2 regions of the Streptomyces sp. NPDC020780 genome follow, and region 1 is predicted to be linked to the other one. Evidence: riboswitches for the same ligand, from Rfam matches in the RefSeq annotation. Region 1 holds a riboswitch; the other holds the start of a gene.
The links. A riboswitch is a leader RNA that binds a small molecule or an ion and turns the genes downstream of it on or off. The one in region 1 is predicted to bind glycine.
Positions count from the first base shown of each region.

Region 2: it holds a riboswitch for glycine, as region 1 does, so the genes downstream of both, gcvP (aminomethyl-transferring glycine dehydrogenase) here and gcvT (glycine cleavage system aminomethyltransferase GcvT) in region 1, are expected to answer to the same signal.

Region 1 is NZ_JBIRTB010000001.1:578,462-581,860, forward strand. It holds gene gcvH (glycine cleavage system protein GcvH) at 1-14, opposite strand, end outside; gene gcvT (glycine cleavage system aminomethyltransferase GcvT) at 131-1,255, opposite strand; glycine riboswitch at 1,425-1,522, opposite strand; gene ACH4VO_RS02615 (AAA family ATPase) at 1,699-2,373, shown strand; gene ACH4VO_RS02620 (enhanced serine sensitivity protein SseB) at 2,532-3,302, shown strand.
Region 2 is NZ_JBIRTB010000024.1:8,931-12,329, reverse strand. It holds gene gcvP (aminomethyl-transferring glycine dehydrogenase) at 1-1,422, opposite strand, end outside; glycine riboswitch at 1,612-1,706, opposite strand; gene ACH4VO_RS30725 (PRC-barrel domain-containing protein) at 1,839-2,210, shown strand; gene ACH4VO_RS30720 (DNA polymerase IV) at 2,132-3,399, opposite strand, start outside.

The DNA.
Region 1 (3,399 bases):
TGGGGGTTGCTCATGGTCTGAATTCTCCTGTACGCGGGGGAGTGCTGGTGAACGGTGGTCTTGAGGTATGAGACGCGATTACGTCACGTCCCCGTGCGCGGACGGATTCCCGCGCGCGGGGAAGTCCGGACTACTTGCGGCGCTTGTAGAACGGGAGTGCGACGACCTCGTACGGCTCGTCCGTGCCCCGGATGTCCACGGCGACGCCCTCGGTGCCGGGTGCGGCGTACGCCGCGTCCACGTACGCCATGGCGATCGGCCGGCCCAGGGTGGGCGACGGCGCCCCCGAGGTGACCTCGCCGACGGCCTTGCCGCCGGCGGTGACCCGGAAGCCCGCCCGCGGCACCCGGCGGCCCTCGGCGACCAGGCCGACGAGCTTGCGGGGCGGGTCGGTCTCGGCGCGCTCCGCGGCGGCCAGCAGGGCCTCCCGGCCGACGAAGTCGCCCTCCTTCCCGAACTTCACGACCCGGCCGAGCCCCGCGTCGAACGGCGTCAGCGCGGTGGTCAGCTCGTGCCCGTACAGCGGCATGCCCGCCTCCAGGCGCAGCGTGTCGCGGCAGGAGAGGCCGCAGGGGATCAGTCCGTGCGGGGCGCCGGCCTCGGTGAGGGCCTTCCAGAGCTGCTCGGCGTGCTCCGGGGCGACGAACAGCTCGAAGCCGTCCTCGCCCGTGTAACCGGTGCGGGCGATGAGCGCGGGGACGCCCGCGACCGTGCCGGGCAGGCCCGCGTAGTACTTCAGCCCGTCCAGGTCGGCGTCGGTGACGGCCTTGAGGATGGCGGGGGACTCGGGGCCCTGGACGGCGAGCAGCGCGTAGGCGTCGCGGTCGTCCCGCACCTCGGCGTCGAAGTCCCCGGCACGCTCGGTCAGCGTGTCCAGGACGAGCTGGGCGTTGCCCGCGTTGGCGACGACCAGGTACTCCGGGGTCTCGGGCTCCCCCAGCCGGTAGACGATCAGGTCGTCCAGGATGCCTCCGCCCTCGGCGACGATCATCGTGTAGCGGGCCCGGCCCGCGCCGACGGTGGCGATGTCGCCGACCAGCGCGTGGTTCAGGAAGGCGGCGGCCTGGGGACCGGTGACCGTGATCTCGCCCATGTGCGACAGGTCGAAGAGGCCGGCCCGGGTGCGTACGGCGGTGTGCTCGTCGCGCTCACTGGCGTACCGCAGCGGCATGTCCCAGCCGGCGAAATCGGTCATGGTCGCGCCCAGGGAGCGATGCAGTGCATCGAGGGCGGTGAGGCGCGGGGCAGTGCTCATGGGTACGGCTCCAGGGCATGACGGCAGAGGACGGTCCCTCCCCATCTGTCATCGGAACCTGAGAGGTTCGCCGAGAGCCCCTGAAAGGGTCGGCCCGTGAAGGGCCGGCCCGCGAGAGGTCGGCTTGCACCTTGGGTGGGGCCGCGAGCGGCCCGCTTTTCAGATCTGCCTCATCCACGCGGTACGGGGCCTGAGAGATTCAAGGGAGGAACTTGCTCCTTCGGCGCCCGGCGCACACAGTGTCCGGAACTCTCCCGCGCGGATTCAAACGGCCGGTATGCAGTTGGCGGGGCCATCATCGCACGCATTGCGGGAGAGTGGGGCCCCGAGGACGTACGGACACCGGGCCGACACGGACGGCCGTAAGGCGTTGTGGCGCATTGCCTTTTCTTTACACTTCTGGGGGCAGGTCAGGCGTGGGTGACGAGTGCAGGGGGACGGCGATGACGTTGCAGCCACACACGACGGCCGCGGGTGCGGCGGGCGACGCCATGCCCGCGCAGCCGGGGGCGCCCGCCCGTGAGCGCCTGGGGCCGCCCGGACCGGTGGTGCGCGACCTCCGCGGCCGGGGCGCGCGCGCTCCGGCCTGCCTCGATTTCGCGGCCGGCGATCTGGTCGTGGTCTCCGGACTGCCGGGCAGCGGCAAGTCGACGCTGATCCGGCGCGCCGTCCGGGACCACGCCATCGACTCGCAGGACACGAGGGACCGCTGGGCGGGCACTCTGCCGGGCTTACTCCCGTACTCCCTCTACCGCCCCCTGGTGCGCGCCGCCCACTACGCCGGACTCCGTCGGGTGCTGCGCTCCGGCGGATCCGTCGTCGTCCACGACTGCGGTACGCAGGCGTGGGTGCGGCGCTGGCTGGCACGCGAGGCCCGGCGAAGGGGCCGCACCCTGCACCTCGTGCTGCTCGACGTCACCCCGGGCGTCGCCCGCGAGGGTCAGCGGGAGCGCGGCCGGGGAGTCTCGGGATACGCCTTCGCCCGCCACCGGCGGGCCGTCGGACGGCTGCTGCGCGACACCGAGCAGGGGCTGCTGCCGCCCGGGTGCGCCTCCGCGGTGATCCTCGACCGGGAGGCCGCCGGGGCGATCGGACGGATGTCGTTCACCGGCGGGTGAGGACGCGGCGGTTCGCAGACGCACATACGGCGGACTCCCGCCCCGGTGTCCGGAATCCGGACACCGGCTGATTCCGCTCCCGACCGGCCCGTGCCCCCTGCCGCCGGACCCTCTAAGGTTTCCGCGGCACCGCATGGCGAGAAAAGGACAGAGACACCGTGGAGATTCCGGTCCAGGACCAGGCGCATCGGCAGCACGGGTGGCCGGCCAACGAGTTCGAGGAAGTGCTGGGCGCGTCGCTCGGCGTGCCCGGAGCCGGCGGCCGGCTGGTGGAGGTGCTCGGCCGCAGCCAGGTCTGGGTGCCCCTGCCGAACGGCGGGGGTCCCGACAGCCCCGACCTGGACCTGCCGACCATCGACCTCGACGGCGGCGCCTACGTCCCCGTGTTCTCCTCCGAGGCCCAGTTCCGTGCCTGTGCCGGAACGCACCTCTCCTTCACCGTCGCGCCGGCCAGGGAGTTCGCCCGGGGACTGCCCCCGCAGCTCGGTATAGCCGTCAACCCGGGCGGCGCGGTCGGCATGCCGCTCCCGCCGCCCGCCGTCGCGGAGCTCTGCCGGGCCGGGCACAGCCCCCTGGACGGGCCGGCCGGCGGCGGCCGGGTCCGGCTGTACGAACCCGACTGGAAGCAGGACCCCGTCGACTTCCTCTCCGCGGTCACCGCCGAGTTCCAGGAGACCGGCGTGGTCACCACCGCCCGCAGGACGCTGGCCAGCATCGAGGGCGAGAGCCCCGTGCTCTTCGTGGGAGTCCAGTTGGACGGCTGGGACGACGCCGCCCAGAGCGCGCCGATGGACGCTCTGGGCCGCGCGCTGGGCCGGGTCCCGGTGCCCTGGCCGGTCAATCTGGTCCTGCTCGACGTGGCCCAGGACCCGGTGTGCGACTGGATGCTGGAGAAAGTGCGCCCCTTCTACCGGCGCGAGGGTTACTGAACCGGCGCCGACCGCGGCGTCAAGCCGGTGTCAGTAACGGCGCATAAGCTGGTTTGATGGCCGGGTCGTCCCGCGGGCCCGGGAGCGGCACGCGGAG
Region 2 (3,399 bases), on a different contig from region 1:
GACGGCGTCGGTGCGCAGCAAAGCCTCGGGCAGGGCGTCCGCGGTCTCGGCATCCAGTGCCTCGACATCCCCGTCGGTGCCGAACGCCGCCCACACGGCGGCGATCCGGGTGCGGGTGGTCGTCTCGTCGCAGGCGACGGAGACCCGGTCGGCGTCCACGAGCCGCAGGTTGACCCCGCGCTCCCGGGCGCCGGCGACCACGGCGGCCGCCCCGCCCGGGACACGGACGGTGAGGGTGTCGAAGTAGGAGTCGTGCACGACGTCGATCCCGGCGGCGCGAAGGCCCTGGGCCAGGATCGCGGCGAACCGGTGGGTGCGCCGGGCGATCGTCCGCAGCCCCTCGGGCCCGTGGTAGACCGCGTACATGCCCGCCATGACGGCAAGCAGTACCTGCGCGGTGCAGATGTTGCTGGTGGCCTTCTCGCGGCGGATGTGCTGCTCGCGGGTCTGCAGCGCGAGGCGGTAGGCCTTGTTGCCGTCCGCGTCGACCGAGACGCCGACGAGGCGGCCGGGGAGGCTGCGGGCGAACGTCTCGCGCACGGCCATGTACCCGGCGTGCGGTCCGCCGAAGCCCATCGGGACGCCGAAGCGCTGGGTGGTGCCGACGGCGATGTCCGCGCCCAGCTCACCGGGCGAGGTGAGCAGGGTCAGCGCCAGCAGGTCGGCGGCGACGGCCACGATCGCGCCGAGTTCGTGGGCCCGGTCGATGACGGGGCCGAGGTCACGCACGGCTCCGGAGGCGCCGGGGTACTGCAGCAGCACGCCGAAGACCCCGCGCTCCGCGACGTCCGCGGGAATGCCCTCGCTCAGGTCGGCGACCACCACCTCCACGCCGGTCGGCTCGGCGCGGGTCCGGATCACCGCGACGGTCTGCGGCAGGGTGTCGGCGTCGACCAGGAAGACGCCGTTCTTGACCTTGCCCACGCGCCGGGCCAGCGCCATGGCCTCGGCGGCCGCCGTGCCCTCGTCGAGGAGGGAGGCGCCGGAGGTGGGCAGGCCGGTCAGGTCGGCCACCATCGTCTGGAAGTTCAGCAGCGCCTCGAGCCGCCCCTGCGAGATCTCCGGCTGGTACGGGGTGTACGCCGTGTACCAGGCGGGGTTCTCCATCACGTTCCGCAGGATCACCGGCGGGGTGAACGTGCCGTAGTACCCCAGCCCGATCATCGGGGCGAGCACCTGGTTGCGGTCGGCCAGACGGCGCAGCTCGTCCAGGACCTCGGCCTCGGTGCGAGCGGCCGGGAGGTTCAGTGCCTCGGCGCTCCTGATCACGTCGGGCACCGCGGCGGCGGTGAGCTCGTCGAGGGAGCCGTAACCGACCTGGGCGAGCATTTTGGCCTGCGCCCCGGCATCAGGGCCGATGTGGCGCTGCTCGAAGGGGATGCCCTGCTCCAGCTGGGAGAGCGGAGTGCGACGGGTGGTCATGATGGAGGCCTCCTGGTCTGTCACGACCTGCGAGGGGCACCACGGCGTGGCGGCCCGAACGGCCTCCCCCTCTGTCATCTCGACCTGAGAGCTTCACCGGCCGCACGGGGCGCGCCGGCTTTCACCGTCGGTGAGGGCGGCCCCTCCCGGCCTGAGCCGTGCGGGTACCGTCCTGCTTTCCAGAGTGACCTCGTCCGTGCGGTACGGGTGCCTGAGAGATTCCGGGGAGGAGTTGCTCCTTCGGCGCCTCCGCGGGTTCCGGAGGACTCTCCCGCACGGGGTCGGCAGCCGCTTCCAGCCTACCAGCGGGGCCGACACCGGCCGTCTCGAGTGGCCGGAGCCCCGGATGTGGCCTTTCGTAGGGGTGTGGTGCAGTCGCGACCACCCTGACGCAGTGGCGAGCAGTGGGAGGCACCGTGCAGACCGACATCGATCCGCGCAGCCTGATCGGCCGCAAGGCCTTCGACCGTAAAGGCAACAAGATCGGGACGGTGGACGAGGTGTATCTCGACGACGCCACCGGTGTGCCCGAATGGGCGGCCGTACGAACGGGGCTCTTCACCAGGGACGCGTTCGTCCCCCTGGAGCCGAGCGAGTTCGTCGACGGATCGCTGCACATCCCCTTCGACCGGTCCCTGATCAAGGACGCGCCCGACTTCGGTGTCGGCCGCCATCTCTCGCCGCAGCAGGAACTGCAGCTCTACCGTCACTACGGTCTCGACGCCGCCCCGTCCGGTGGCGTGGGCCCCGACAGGGACTTCGGCAGACTGGCCGGCCACGAGGAGTAGTCCACCGGGTCCCGGACCAGGGGCAACGGATCGGCCGGGTGCAGCTCCGGGTCGTCGACACGGAACGTACGCACCCGGCCGGGCGGTGCCCCCGGCTCCTCGAACCGCACGGTGACGCGGCCCACGCCGCTGCCCTGCACCCAGCCGTGCCCGTGCCTCTCGTGCCGTACGTCGTGTCCCGCGGGCCACTGCCGGGCGGACACCTGCGCGGCGTCGTGCCGCGCCTGCTCCTCGGCCACGGTGCCTGGCTCGGCCGGCGCCTCCTCTGTACCCGCCTCCTCCGGCGCACCGCCCGGCAGGTGGCCCTCCGCGGCCGCCTGCAGAGCGTCCGCAGCCTGCGCGAACAGATCCTCCTGGGTGAAGTCGGCGAGGCCGGTGACGCCGACGCCCAGAAGCCGTACGCCGCCCGTGGTGTCGACGGCCTCCAGAAGCCGCGCGGCGGCCTCCCTGACCACCGTGGGGTCGTCGGTGGGGCCGCGCAGGGTCTCCGACCGGGTCAGCGTGGAGAAGTCGTAGCGCCGCACCTTGAGGACGACGGTCCGCCCGGACCGCCCCGCCCCGCGCAGCCGCCGGACGCACCGGTCCGCCAGACGCTCGACCTCCGTCCGCACCCGCACCCTGTCGTGCAGGTCGACGTCGAACGTGTCCTCGACCGACACGGACTTCGCGTCCCGTTCCGCGACGACGGGCCGGTCGTCGTAGCCCAGGGCCATGCGGTGCAGGGCGACCCCGTGCGCCTTGCCCAGCAACCTCACGAGCTCCGCCTCGCCCGCCTCCGCCAGATCCCGCACCACCGTCATGCCCGCGCGGCGCAGATGGTCGCCGGTGGCCGGTCCCACCCCCGGAAGGGTCCGTACCGGCATCGGGGCCAGGAGCTCGCGCTCGGTACCGGGCTCGATCAGCATGAGGCCGTCCGGTTTGGCCTCCTCCGAAGCGATCTTCGCCAGCATCTTGGAGCCCGCCAGACCCACGGAACCGCTGAGCCCGGTGACGCCCCTGATGACCGTCCGCAGCTGCTCACCGATCAGTCGGGCGGACGCCGAGTCGCCGGCGACTCCCCCGGCCTCCAGATCGACGAAGGCCTCGTCCAGGCTGAGCGGCTCCACGAGCGGTGAGAGCCGCCCCAGGAGCTCCATCACCTGCTCGCTCACGGCCCGGTAGAGCACGAAGCGGGGAACCAGGTAGGCGG